One region of the Dysgonomonas sp. GY75 genome, then DNA from elsewhere that is predicted to be linked to it. Evidence: riboswitches for the same ligand, from Rfam matches in the RefSeq annotation. Region 1 holds a riboswitch; the other holds the start of a gene.
The links. Region 1 has a riboswitch for cobalamin ahead of IR083_RS19610 (cysteine-rich CWC family protein). Riboswitches for the same ligand answer to the same signal wherever they lie in the genome.
Positions count from the first base shown of each region.

Region 2: another riboswitch for cobalamin. It lies ahead of IR083_RS04635 (precorrin-2 C(20)-methyltransferase); the one in region 1 lies ahead of IR083_RS19610 (cysteine-rich CWC family protein).

Region 1 covers NZ_JADCLQ010000052.1:39,941-47,556, reverse strand. The annotation lists gene ppc (phosphoenolpyruvate carboxylase) at 1-445, opposite strand, end outside; gene IR083_RS19615 (hypothetical protein) at 694-2,424, opposite strand; gene IR083_RS19610 (cysteine-rich CWC family protein) at 2,684-2,905, opposite strand; cobalamin riboswitch at 3,088-3,333, opposite strand; gene IR083_RS19605 (RNA-binding S4 domain-containing protein) at 3,436-3,861, opposite strand; gene pth (aminoacyl-tRNA hydrolase) at 3,865-4,428, opposite strand; gene IR083_RS19595 (50S ribosomal protein L25/general stress protein Ctc) at 4,456-5,037, opposite strand; gene gpmA (2,3-diphosphoglycerate-dependent phosphoglycerate mutase) at 5,217-5,963, opposite strand; gene yaaA (peroxide stress protein YaaA) at 6,070-6,831, opposite strand; gene cysS (cysteine--tRNA ligase) at 6,849-7,616, opposite strand, start outside.
Region 2 covers NZ_JADCLQ010000009.1:62,726-70,341, forward strand. The annotation lists gene IR083_RS04615 (helix-turn-helix domain-containing protein) at 106-1,068, shown strand; gene IR083_RS04620 (hypothetical protein) at 1,464-2,921, opposite strand; gene IR083_RS04625 (helix-turn-helix transcriptional regulator) at 3,289-4,002, shown strand; gene IR083_RS04630 (MaoC family dehydratase) at 4,104-4,571, opposite strand; cobalamin riboswitch at 5,434-5,743, shown strand; gene IR083_RS04635 (precorrin-2 C(20)-methyltransferase) at 5,858-6,562, shown strand; gene IR083_RS04640 (ABC transporter substrate-binding protein) at 6,569-7,616, shown strand, end outside.

The DNA.
Region 1 (7,616 bases):
TGATAAGCGAACGCCTGTTTATCTCTGTCGGATGCGCAGTCAATACCAGATCAATGGAGATATTCTCTATTGCTTTTATTATCACTTCATCACTAAGATTCGCATCTTTCAGTTTTTTATATATATCTGGAAAATTAACCGGATTTTCGGCTCCCTGAGCATGAGGCGATACACTATTATACTGCTCAGCCGTATTCGTTAAATTCAGGAACTGATTAAACGAACGTGCCACGGGAAGAAACTCTTCATCTTTCAGATTCTGTAGTGTCTTCACCAGCGATTTATGTGCTTCAATATCTCCCGAATGCGAGGCTTTGGAAAGTCTGCGAATTGTTTCTATCAGATCTACCATATCCTTTCCCTTAGCTTCGCCGATTGTCTTACCCAGCATATCACCAAGCAGTTTGATATTGTTATGCATCAAAGATTGCTGCAAATTACTCATAGTCTACTATTTATTATTTAAATGAAGTATTTAATGTTCTGGATTAAAGATATAACAATGATTCGTTGCCATATACTTAAAACAGTAAGTAAAAAGGTCTGCGACCTTTAGTATCCATTTAGTGTTTATCTATAAACATCAGAATATCTCTAATGTTTTACATACAGTCTAATTTTTGGGCGAAATGTAGTATTAAAGAATATTAAAGATACCCCCTTCCCTCTTGGAGGGAAAGGGATAAGAATATCTTATTCATTAATCAGTGTGAACAATTCCTCTGCAGCTTCACGAGGTCCGTCTTTACTATGACCTTCTATGGCTAGTGAAGTATAAATCTCACCTATTTTAACTCCGTTTTTATCCATATCGGTAAAGTATTCTTTGATTAGCTTACCGGCAAGTTTCTGCTCCTGAACAGGTCCGAATGGATTGGCAAAATAAGATGTCACCAAACCTTTTTCGGTTGTAGTACCTTTTGCTTTACGGGCTCCGGCTTCGAATACTTTGATCGCTTCATCCAGGTCGGTAAAGAATTGAATCTTCGTATCCGACTCTGTGTAATTATTCGCATAAAGGAAATAATCTACTTTATATCCTTTCATAATAACATCGTATGTGGCTGCCGGTATAGTGATTCGGGCGTTAACCTTATCAGGATTGGTATAAATTCCTCTTTCTAATTGCTCAAAAGCGTACATAGGATCGAGGTCATCGATACGGACAAATGCCCCGATCTCTGTCCCATAACCTTTTATAGTGCCGTCTGCTTCTTTTTTCAAATATCCCATATCATCAAATATGATACGCATATGACGGATATATTTCTCGTTCAGTGTACGGAAGGCCTCGAGGCTTTCTGATTTTCCGGCACCGCTATCTCCCATGATAATGATATTCGACTCTTTTCCGTTTTTCAGTGCGATATTTACCATCGCACCATGTATCGGCAAACGATTCTTTTCCATTTGCTTCACATTGTGAAGTGTAAGTAACATCTTCTTCATGTATCCGAAGTAGTCTATATCGTCACAATGGTTCGCATAACCGATAAGGATATCGTTCTTTTTATCTTTGTAGTAGAATGTACGTTTTTCTTCATGTCCGTCAGGGTAGCCGAAAACATAGATAATATCCGGTTTTTTACCGATATATTCGCTCTCTTTTGCCAGTTCGAAGAGGTTTGCCAGCGCAAATCCATGAACCATGAAATCTTTATGGAAATAGACAAATGTGAGCATATTCCCAACTTTGGCAGGGAACAGGAACCAGTCGTCTTCGTTAAGAACTATATTCTCAATCGGGTTTATGTTATGTTCATGGAAAATACCGTCACGTGTATTTCTCTTTGTGTATGAAATAAATGGAGGATTGAACATCACTGCCGTAATGAACGGTATAGGAGCCAATCCATTGTATTCCACCGGGCAGTTCCAGTTGATATCGCTCAGTGTAAGGGCTGCATTCGCACCTGCTGTCAGCTGACGGTATACACGATATTGATAACCGATCACCGTTTCTTCGATACGACGGTATATAGAGAGAATAAGCTCATTGAATAATTCATTTGCCTGCATAAAGCGAACACTCTGCAAACCGCTTCCGATAGAGCTGTTATGAACAATAGTATAACGCTCTAATCTGCGCCAAAAACTATAAAGTAATTCTATCAGTTCAATAAACAAGTCTTTATCATTGAAGAAGATAGCATATTTTCCATGCACATTCTGCACTTCATCAGTATTGCATACTGTAAGCAATTTAAATGCCTCTATCAGCGTTTTTTCAAACTCCTCATCAGTTTTAAATTCTTTGATATAGTATTCGTAAATAATAACTTCTTCTTTCTTCAATTTCTGAATAAAGACTTCTATAACTCTATGGAATCCATAACTGTTAAGTATTTTCTGTCGCGTGTCGCAAAATTTCAGAGTGAAGTTGAGTATTGCTTTACCTTCGCCTAGAGTGAATTCTTGTAGCATGTCTGATATTGTTTATTATTTATAATTTTTGATTATCCGCACAATTTTCAGTTTATAATCTTCTGTTACATGACTAAAGCGAACAGAAGATCACAAACTGATTACTCCAACCTGAACATAATCAGGTTTGAGATGCTTTCTAGCTTCAAATTTAAGGAAACTTACCTATACAATTAAACGAATTAATGACTAAATTTATAATAAATTGTAAAATTAAAACAAGTTTTTGCTATTTTACTGTAATATAGTTCTTTATAAATCATTCATTTTTGTTCTTAGTCAAAAATTTAGGATTTACATCGAATGCATAGAAGGAACTGTTGGTTTCTTGTAAACATTTAGGACACAAGCAGTCGCGGTAATTATCTTTTATATAATCACGGACTCCTATAACAAGACTTACTTTACGGCAACTACATAGCTCTATCCTGTCCTCCCTGCAACTAAATGATGCCGAACACCTTTTACATATCTTTTTCATTGTTTTTGTTTTTAAAATTTGTAATATAATGATAACCAGAGCAGAAAGTGCCTGCAATATAAACTTATGTCACCACACAGATAGAATGGACATAAGATTGATATTAAACACAATCATTTCTTGAAATACAAATACTTAAATAGTGAGATAAATCTCTTGTTTTCCTATCTTTTTCCGCGAAAGATGAAAATATATGCTTTGGCAGGTCTTCTGACTCACTCCATCTTTAAACATCCTTCCCATTCAATAATGAATAGTGGTATGGGTTTTGTTTAAAAACTTTTTCAGCAATACTGTTAACTGATTACTGTTAACTGCTCACTGAAAAGAGCTTACAGCAGCGCGACTGTTCAGGATTTACACCTGATTCCCTTTTCATTACTATCCGGCAAATGCGGACTTGTAACACCAATACAAAAACAAAGATATAGAATAAAATAGAATTGCAATGTGTTTTGAAAGAAAGTTATCAAAAAAAACACGTTATCATATTCATGACAACATGTTTCCATATATTCAATTAGTGATCTCTATTCTTCTTCCAGATCCCAATCATCGAAGAAAGAATAATCGTCTGTAAACTGCTCCAACTCGCGGCGATCTTTTTTTGTAGGACGCCCCGTTCCACGGGCTCGATCTACAAATCCGGTCATCTTGGACATCTCCAAAATTTCAAGTTGTGAAGGATGAGTTACATCACGCATAAATTCAGGCACGAGCTTTGCACCCATCCTGTTTTCAGAAAGAGCCAATACTTCGAATGAATATGTCACAGGCGGACGACGAACCTCTATTACATCTCCGGCCTTTATCATCCGCGATGGCTTTACAGTTACGCCTTTGATCGTTATACGCCCTTTTTTGCAGGCCTCTATGGCAATAGAGCGCGTTTTGAACAGACGCACAGCCCAGAGCCATTTATCGATTCGCACTTCGTTCTTTACTTCTTTAGCCATATCTTACTTATTGTTATACTGATTCATTGTGTTTTGTATCCCTGCCAGACAAAAACTCTTTATTATTTCTCCGCAAGTTTCCATTTTAGCCGGAAGCTCTTTCTCCTCTTCATCCGAAAAGTCCTCCAAAACATAATCAACTTGTCCTCCCCTTGGGAAATCGTTCCCGATACCAAAACGTAAGCGTGCATATTCCTGTGTGCTCAAAATCGACTGTATATGCTTCAAACCATTATGTCCGGCATCACTGCCTTTTCCTTTGAGACGCAAAGAACCGAACGGCAAAGCCAGATCATCTACTATGACCAATACGTTTTCAATAGGAACTTTCTCCTGATTCATCCAATAGCGCACGGCATTACCACTGAGGTTCATGTATGTCGATGGTTTTAGCAGGATAAGTGTGCGTCCTTTCACTTTCATCTCCGCCACAAAGCCGTAACGCCTGTCTGCAAAAACAATATTGGACGCTTTAGCTAAAGCGTCCAATACTCTGAATCCTATGTTGTGGCGGGTATATTCGTATTCTCGACCAATATTGCCCAGTCCGACAATCAAATATTTCATTCGTTATCTTTCTATAGTTATCCGCTATTAGCCGTTTTTAGCCGCAAGACCTCTGGCTGCACGAGTCAATTGAACACGGCAAACAACACCATTTTTCGCATTAAGCAATTCAAGTCCTTCGAAATGAAGTTCTCCAACCTGAATAGATTTACCCAATGCAAGGCCTGAAACATCAACATGTACTTTTTCCGGTACTTTATCGTAAAGAGCTCTTACTTTCAGCTTACGCAGGTCAAGAGATAATTTACCCCCTGCCTTAACACCTTCAGCCAGTCCGTCTAGTACTACCGGTACATCAATTGTAATCGGTTTATTTTCGAATACATGAAGAAAATCAAGGTGCAGAATCTCATCTGTAACAGGGTGTACCTGAATATCTTTCAAAATCGCTTTATAATTGTCTTTTCCTACTGTAAGGTCTACAAGGAAAATTTCCGGAGTATAAATCAATTTACGTACTTCGCTGTTTGTTACTATGAAATGTATAGCTTTGTCAGCTTTTTCGCCACCATAGATAACTGCAGGAATTTTGTCTTCTTTACGAAAAGCCTTTGTTGCTTTTTTGCCAAGGTCTGTTCTGGCTTCGCCTTTTAGTTCAAATGTTTTCATCTTTTAATTTTAAAATGTGTTACTCAAATCAAGGATTTGCTTCCTCATTCCCATCACACGTACGGGCTTATAAAAGCGGGGCAAAGATAGTGGTTTTCTTTTTATTATCCTAACTTACTCAAAAAGAAAGAGCATATATTCTCAAAAATATATGCCCTTTATATGTAAATCCTTAATATTTACTTCTTCTTTCCCTGATTGGCAACTGCATCCATCAGCTTTTTGATTTCTTCAGGATCGCCAAGGAAATAATCTTTTACAAGATTCAGATCATCATCGAATTCGAAAACGTAAGGAACTGCTGTAGGCAGGTTCAGGCTTACTATATCTTCATCAGAAATACCTTTCAGATATTTGATAATACCACGAAGGCTGTTTCCGTGAGCAGCAACGATAATTTCATCATGGCACATCAATGAAGGGTAGATAACTTCCAGCCAATAAGGAAGAATACGCTCTACTGTTTCTTTCAATGCTTCTGTTTCAGGAATATATGCTTTAGGTACGCTTGCATAACGTGGGTCTTGTGAAGCTGAGCGCGGGTCTGTCGATTCCAGTGGAGCAGGCGGAACGTCATAGCTGCGTCTCCAAACCAGTACTTGCTCATCACCATATTTTTCAGCAGTCTCAGCTTTGTTCAGGCCTTGAAGCATACCGTAATGTTTCTCATTCAAACGCCATGTTTTTTCAACAGGAATCCAGTCCAGATCCATTTGGTCAAGGATGTTATTCAATGTCTTAACGGCTCTTTTCAGATATGAAGTATAGGCCAGGGTAAAGTTGAAACCTTCTTTCTTCAATAGTTGTCCGGCTTTCACAGCTTCCTGTACTCCTTGTTCCGACAAGTCTACGTTAGTCCATCCCGTAAAGCGGTTCTCTTTGTTCCAAACGCTTTCCCCGTGGCGAATCAATACTACTTTTTTCATCTTTATTTACTATTTAATTTATGATTTTTCTCGCAACGCAAAGTTATTCAAAATAGTTACAAGTTACAAGTTACGGCTTACAAGTTTTTATGGCAACACTTAAATCCTATCTTATAAATACCCATTCCTTATCATCCGAAAGCTGTGGGGCAAAAACATAGCCTTCGGTATCGAACCCCTTCAGATATTCTATCTCTTTAATCCGGCGCTGAATAATAAAGCGGGTCATCATCCCCCGCGCTTTCTTAGCATACACCACAATCTGTTTATAACCTTTATCGGTCTGCTGCTTAAAAACAGGAGTTATTACCTTATGCCCTTTTGGTAAGAGCTTACGGTTTATTGCTTTTGCATATTCTTTTGAAGCCAGATTAATCCACACATTGTCATCCGCTTTCATCTGCTTAGCCAGATATTTACTGATCGTTTCCGACCAGAAAGCATATAAGTCTTTCCCTCTGTTGTTTGCCAGCGGAATTTGCATTTCCAAACGGTATGGCTTTATCAAATCGAGCGGACGAAGGACTCCGTACAAACCGGATACATGTATCAGATGCTTCTGCGCAAAATCAAAATCCGTATCCGAAAAAGTCTCTGCATCCAGCCCCTGATAAGCAATGCCATTGTATGCAAATATTGCCTGCCGCTGCGGAGTTTTAGCCAAAGGGAATGCATGAATATATTGATATACATTATGCGCCAATTGCGGATTGATACTCATCAATGAAGCTATCTCCTGCGCGGATATACCTTCCATCGACTTATACAGTTCGTTCGCCTCTTTGGTATAAAGCGGAGTAGTAGCTTCTTTTACAGGAACCGGGGATTCAAAATCCTGTAGTTTCGCCGGAGACATTGTAATAATCATATTGCAGTACTAAGATTTCATTTCAGTTTCCATTCCGCACCATCTTTACCATCTTTTATTTCAAATCCTGCCTTAGCCAATTCATTTCTTATCTGGTCGGATGTCGCCCAATCTTTGTTTTCTTTTGCTTTTTGCCGGATATCGAGTAGTAAGTCTACAGCTTTTCCGAATGCCTCGTTATTCTTTGCAGAGGATGCCTCATCGCGGATACCCAATATAGAGAACAGGAATGTATCAAACAGTCCTTTAAGCTCCTCGACATCTCCTTTTGTTAAAGCAATATTGCCTGCCGTGGACGAGTTTATAATCGTACTGGCTTCGCATAGATTGGCAATTACTACAGCCGAATTTAGGTCATCGTTCATTGCATCGTAACATTTCCGGCGGATACTTTTTACATCCACTGAAGATGTATCCGAAACAGCAACTTTATCCAACCTGCCGTATGAATCCAAAAGACGTTCGAGGCTTTTCTCCGCAGCCTGCAATGCTTCATTACTAAAGTCTACCGTACTGCGATAATGCGCCTGCAGGATAAAAAACCGTACTGTCATCGGACTATATGCCTTTTCCAACAGGCCGTGGCTACCGGCAAATAATTGCTCGAGCGTAATAAAATTACCTAACGAGCGCGCCATCTTCTGTCCTGCAATGGTTATCATATTATTGTGCATCCAGTATTTTACCACCTGATGCTTTTCCATAGCTGTATTCTGGGCTATTTCACATTCGTGGTGAGGGAACATCAGATCAAGGCCGCCACCGTGTATATCGAATTCCTTTCC
Region 2 (7,616 bases), on a different contig from region 1:
TCACAGTGCGATTGGCCGATTTCGAGTCAATAAGGATATCTTTTGTGGAGAATTTAAATAAAAAGGATACCATACTTCCTAAATGTTATACCATATTTCCACTAGATGAAAATTATAAAGAATGATGTTATATATTTGCACCCGATATTGAGGAGAGACAAGACTGAGATGGAAGACAAGACAAAAATGTACGGAGAAAAAAAAGCTCTGTCAAAGGACAAGAAAAACTCTGTATATTCTTTTGGGTATGACTTTAATATTTGTATGGGAGAGAGTGCTCTTCCCGTTACATATACCCAGACATATCTTCCCATAGGAATCTTAGGCCTTTGCACTGAAGGCTCCGCTATAATAGATGTATACATGCAAGAACATCATTTGTCGAAAGGTGAATTAATGGTAATTCTTCCGGGACAGATAGTTTCGTTGAAAAGTAAGAGTCCTGATTTTTCGATCAATTATTTTACGGTATCACATTTGTTAATAAACGATGTTCTCAGTGGAGTCGCACGCCTTTCTCCTTTATTCTTTATACATATGAGAAGGAAGTATCACTACAAGCTATCGAAAGATGAAGTATATCGATTCTCCGGTTACTACAATCTCATACATAGCTGGGTGAAACCGGCCGACAATTTATTCCAGAGGGAATACATAGTCAATCTGCTGAGGCTTTTCTATCTTGATCTTTATAATAATTACAGGAACAATCTGCTATCCAAGAATGCCATTAGGGATATTGATAGCCGTAAAGAAAAGATCACATACGATTTCTTTCTCCTGATAATGCAATATTTCAGAGAAAACAGAGAGATTGCTTTCTATGCAGAAAAGCTCCATATTACGCCTAAATATCTGACTTCAGTAGTAAAAGATGTCAGTGGCAGGCCGGCAAAGGATTGGATTGTAGAATACAGCATCATGGAGATAAAGTCTCTATTAAAGAATCCGGCATTGAATATACAGGAGATAACTGTGAAGACCAACTTTTCTAATCAGGCTTCTTTAAGTAGATTTTTCAAGAAGCATACAGGTCTGTCTCCTACACAATACAGGATGGATAAATAAGAATAAATAAGAATAAATAAGAATAAATAAGAATAAATAAGAATAAATAAGAATAAATAAGAATAAATAAGAATAAATAAGAATAAATAAGAATAAATAAGAATAAATAAGAATAAATAAGAATAAATAAGAATAAATAAGAATAAATAAGAATAAATAAGAATAAATAAGAATAAATAAGAATAAATAAGAATAAACAATATAATATATATGTAGTTTTGTAAAGTTTGTGTTAAGGTTGGGTCCTGTGAGTCGAGAGATTCGCGGGACTCATTATTTTTCTAGCTAAGAACTATATCTAAAACAGAAAGGCACATGCTCACGCATATGCCATCCCAACCTTAAGACAAATTAAAAAAACTACACAGAGTAGATAAATCTTATTTTATACTGAATTATTCTTTTATACAACGTATCGAACTCCCCTTGGCCCTATTATCGGTTGCATCTACCTGAATATAATAGGATTTAAAAAACAGCCGATATACAGTACTATAAAAAGCCGTTGCCGACCAGTTATACCCTTCCAATCCTACCATTGTCAGATTCCCTGTCGCTGGATCACGATACCCCGCTGCCGGATAATATCCTGCCACAGTCCATTCCTCTCCCTTACCTTTATCAAAAGCAGGTCCACCTCCGCCTAAGCCATTCCAAGGAGAATTGCTGCCTGATCCACTCCGGGGCACACGCCATCCTTTCGGGCAAGGATCATAAGTACCTTTTGTATTATCCGTATCATTCCACAAATAGTTATTCGTTGTGCCAGAGTTGCTATACCAATCCTGATTACCCTCAGTACTATAATAAAATGTATATGGATTAATAATAGAAGTCGGCATATTAAGACTATTATTCACTTTGCTCTTTCCTATAGCGACATTACCTCCGGGCAAAGTATAGAGTAAGATTTCCAAATTATCATCTGCAGCAGAAGAACCAGGAAATGGATCTTTTCTTCCCCATTGATAAAGCAAGCCCAATGAACCGATATTACCCGGTGTCGTATTTATCGCACCTAAGTTGCGATCCATAAATATCGTATTATTATATACTTTCTCTCCAGCCAATACATCAGGATCATAATTCGTCACCCATATATGCCAACTCCACCGTATCACATTATTTATTCTCACAGCTACAACCGCATTACCTTGTAAATTATTACTATTAGTTGTAACCCTCAGCATTGAAGCCGTGCCTTTATCACCTGAGGCAAGGGTAACCTCCTTTATCAGGTCTTTTTTATCTTGCCATAATAATTCTACACTAACAGTCCCCTGCAATCCCACTTCATTTAGATTCAACAACTGATTCCAAACTGCATATGCCTTTATAACAGGGATATCTATTGTTTTATTATAGCCGACAATAAATGAATTTGACAGTTTCAGCGCCGCAGGATCTGTCATACTGGATGGTGCATTTGGTTCCACCGGCACGCTCCCCGGATTATCTCTGGTAGGTATACTGTCAGATAGTGTTCTTAGCACAGCCCACTTGTCCCCATCCCATAAATATAGCCCTGGAACGAAAGGGCTTGTTTTAGTCATATTATAAACCAGCAGACCTATATTTTTCGATTTCTCGCTATCATACCCGGTCTCTGTCGGATTAACAAAAGGTTCTAAGGTTTTCAAATTTACTAATGCCACCCGAGGCAAGATAAAACCTCCCGTTTTACATGTTACATTATCGGCGTCCGGCTCCTGTTCTTTTAACTGCAATAATCCTGCTTTAGCTGGTGCCGATCCTAATCCTATTGTAACCTGTGCTTGAAGATCAATTGTGTGAAGAGCTAATGTAACAAACCCTAATAAAGTAAATTTGAGTGTTTTTGTGCAAGTTTTCATATATGAATAAAATTATTTTCGTTTGCATCATATGTATGTAGCTCTTCCATATAGAAATATTCCTATTCTTGGGATAACCCTTTAAAATACAAGTTATTGTTTTGCATAGTAACCAAGAAGCGCATTTGTATATTTTGTGATTTCCTATTAAAATTTCCGCAAAATTAAAGAAATATTTCTCAATTAAAAACAAATAATATGAAATAATTCTACATTAACCATTTTTTACTTTATCTTTATTTTACAGGCGAAAAATTAACTTTTTTGGTATTTCAAGAATTAAAGTTATTTTTGTTAGAAATCTTACAAACTATATTGCAATTATACCTCAATAGGTATAGTTATAATTCGTTATCGATTACACACAATGAACAAAAACTTAACTCAAAAGGACAGGATTATACAGTTCATAGACAAACAGGGGATTAGTAAAAATAAATTTTATAATCAGACTGGAGTCTCTAACGGTACTCTGGACAAGAAAAGCGGTATAACAGGCGAGACAATAGCTAAAATATATACAGCATACCCTGAAATAAATCTGGAATGGCTTATTTCGGGTGAAGGTGAAATGATAAAATCATCGCTATTCTGGTCATACGACAACTTACAGTCGGTACGGGAACAGTACGCCGCTGTAATGAATATAGACCCGGCAACTGTTTCTGACAAAAATCTGCTCAAAGCAGAATCTCCTCTGGAGTTTATACCGATATTCTCCTATAAAGGATCACACAAGTGCCATGGATATCTATCTATACCAAATTTAAGTTCATGTGATGGGGCCGGATTTGTGAAGACAGACAGCATGTATCCCTTGATAAAACCGGGAGATATTGTATGTTATAAAACAGCAAATCACACCAACGACATTTATTGGGGTGAAATGTATATCATATATCTCACCATCGATGGAGAAGAATTTCTCACCATTAAAAATTTAGACAAATCTGATATAGGTGATGACTTTATAAGGCTTTCCGGATACAATCAGAAATATCACCCAAAAGATGTGCCGATAAATCGTATACAATGGAAAGCAATAGTAAAGGCCTGCATCAATTACAATTCGGTGATATAATACCGGATAAACAGCCTATCACTCTATCTTCTCTAACAGATAAAAAGGGATACTCTAAATCATTAAAGTATCCCTCTCTTATAGTATCTGCAATATTTCTCTTAACTATTGAAGTGATATAGAAATATTACGGTTTCTTCCAATGCATTCTTCGGGCAGTCTTTTATTTCCAGGACAACCTTCAATTCGGCTTTGGCTATACCTCTCAGGTTAACAAGCGATGCCAGGGTAACCCGTAAACGTACTTCACTATCGACAATTACTGCCTGATTAAATTTCAACTTTTCGATACCGTAATTTATCAGCATCTTTATATTGTTTACCTCTATTATCTGATCCCAAAGATAGGGCAAGATAGACACCATGAGATAACCATGTGCAATTGTACTTTTGAAAGGACTCTCAACCTTCGCTCTTTCTTCATCCACATGAATCCATTGATAATCAAGCGTAGCTTCTGCAAATTTGTTGATGCGGTCTTGAGATATTTTCAGCCAATCAGAAGTCCCCAGTTCTTTTCCTACATACTGCTCAAAATCGGCATAGGAATTAATAATAAGTTTAGCCATAAAAAGTTAATTAACAAATACAGCATAAAAATATCTATATTAAACGATATTACCAAATAAACACAATAAGGATTATAAAATTAACTATATTTTAATCGATGGACATGCTATCTTATTAAAATCGGCTTCAGACAACATTATCAAATCTAAAACCTGACAAACCTGACAGTTTTTCTCATTTTCTCACCTGTCAGCTTTTTGGTATATTTCTTATCTTCAGGTTTCAGTCTTAAGCTTCCTCCACTTTTAAGTTGAGGAAAGAGTTGATTATTTTAGCAGGCTTTGACCAAATACTTATCGGCTAAAGTCTGTTTCAATGAGTCATTTATATAAGGCTTTACAACCAGCCCCGTAAGGAAGCCAGGGAGTTAAAACCTGACAAACCTGACACTATTTTCTTCTTTTTTATTTGTCCGTTTTCTTCACAACCCTTTTTTGTTACACTGAATATCACTAGGCATGGACAGAAGAACACTGAATAAAAAAGTAACAAAGGTGACACAGAAAACAATTAATAATTAAGAATGAAAAATTAATAATTAGCTTGTCATACGGAGCAGAACAAAGCATCTCGTCAGTGAACAGTCATCAGTTAGCAACCTGTATCTCGTGTCTCATATAACTTTCAACTTATTACTTAAAACTCATTACTTGTTAAAAGGTAACACATGTAACACATGTAACACTTATCACTCATTTGCTAATATGCTAATTTACAAATCTGCTAATCTCCTAATCAAAATTTGGCTCCGCCGATTTTCAATTCAAAGAGCTATAAGCTAACAGCTAAAGGCTATCGGCTATACACATAGATAAAGTTATTTCATATACATTATATAAATCTTTATAAATTTAATTCCATATCTTTGCACTAAGTTTTGGTGTTACAAATCCGCATTGCCGGATGAGTGATTAAAAGGGAATCAGGTGCAAATCCTGAACAGACCCGCTGCTGTAAGCTCTATTCAGAGAACAGTTAACAGTCATCAGTTAACAATGTTTCTGAAAAAAGTTTTTGGACAATACTCAAACCACTGATTGACAGTCATCAGTCATCAGCTATCAGTTAATAATTTTTGTTAACTGTTAACTGCTCACTGTTAACTGAAGATTGGGAAGGCCGTTCAAAGATGGAGTAAGTCAGAAAACCTGCCGGAACATTATTAGTTGAAAGCTCGCGGTTTAGGCTTAAATACTATTTACAGACAACACACGTACCTGTTCGTCTATTATAGTCCTATACTAAAGGCATCTGATTTTTAACTCCAATAAAATGGATTGTATAGATGTTTGATTCCGTTACATTCGTATCTCTCGGTCCCGGAGACCCGGAACTGATAACCTTGAAAGGTTTGAAAACACTGCAAGAAGCAGATTTGATATTTTGTCCGTCAACCGCCCTTCCCCAAGGAAAAAGCTCCTCACGGGCAAAAGATGTCCTATTGCAATTGGGCTTCGATGAATCAAAACTGAACACATTCAATGTGCCTATGAACAAAGACCGTTCTCTGGCCATTGAGAGCTACAAGGCTGTGGCGAAAGAAATATCGGACAGGTATAAATCCGGACATAAAATAGCTGTTACAGCCGAAGGCGATGCCGGATTCTACTCTACCATCTATTACATAAGCGAATATCTTACACAGGAGAATATACCTGTCAGCCGCATCGCGGGCGTGCCTGCGTTTATAGCCTGTGGCACTCTGGCCAACATTCACATTGTGAAACAAGAGGAAGAACTCGAAGTTATTCCGGGTATCATAACATTAAACAACCTGAAAGAAAAACTGGAGAAAGGTAAAGCCATTGTACTGATGAAAGCTTCGCAATGTGAAGAGGTTATAATGGAAGCATTAGAAAATATTCAGGACGCCACTTTCCACTATTTTGAAAATGTGGGAATAGCTGAGAAAGAATTCTATACACAAGACAAGCAAGTCATTGTAAGCCGGAAATTCCCTTACTTTTCACTAATAATAATCCGCAAATAAACAAATATGAAATTTCTTGCCCGTTCAATAATCCTGCTTGCTTTTGGCTGCTTCATAGCATGCAACTCGAATAAAAAAGATAGCAACAATATTTCAGGCTCGCACGATACATTAAATATCAAATATGCAAAAGGCTTTACCGTATCCGAACATGGAAATTACAAACTGGTAGATATACACGATCCTTCCGGCGAAAGCGACACCAAATATCAATATGCATTGTTGAAACGAGGAGAAGATAAAACGGGAATACCTGCCGGGTACCAGATTATAGAAGTCCCCGTAAGAAGTGTGGTATGTATGACCACCCTGCAAATTTCCAATTTTATCAAATTAGATGCTGTAGACAAAATAGCAGGGATAACCAGCACCCGTTTCCTGTTCAATCCTCAGCTAAACGAACAATTGAAAACCGGGAAAACAAGAAAAATCGGTATCGAAGGCGAGTTTGACAACGAAGTGGTTATGGCTCTTGATCCCGATATTATCCTTGTTTCGCCCTTCAAGCGCGGTGGTTATGATGCTATCCGCAATCTGGATATTCCTCTGATCAGCTTTTTAGGATATAAAGAATCGTCCCCTCTGGGGCAGGCCGAATGGATAAAATTTACAGGGCTTTTATTGGGAATGGAAGAGCAGGCCGGTAAACAATTCGATGAAATAGAAGAAAAATATAATCAGTTGAAATCACTGACCGGACCGGTGGCCCATAAGCCGGTAGTACTTAGCGGGGAACTGCATTCGGGCAATTGGTATGTCGTAGGAGGGAACAGTTATCTGGCGCAACTCTTCCGCGATGCGGGAGCATCCTATTTTATGAAAAACGATGACGAATCGGGCGGATTTTATGTGGATTTCGAAACTGTATATTCTCAGGGCGCGAATGCCGAATACTGGCGTATGGTAAACAGCCACAACGGAACGTTCAGCTATGAAGCGCTGAAACAAAGCGACGCACGTTACGCCGACTTCAAAGCATACAAAGATAAAAAGCTTATCTATTGCAATCTCAGGGAAAAGCCCTTCTATGAAAATACGCCTGTAGAGCCGGAAG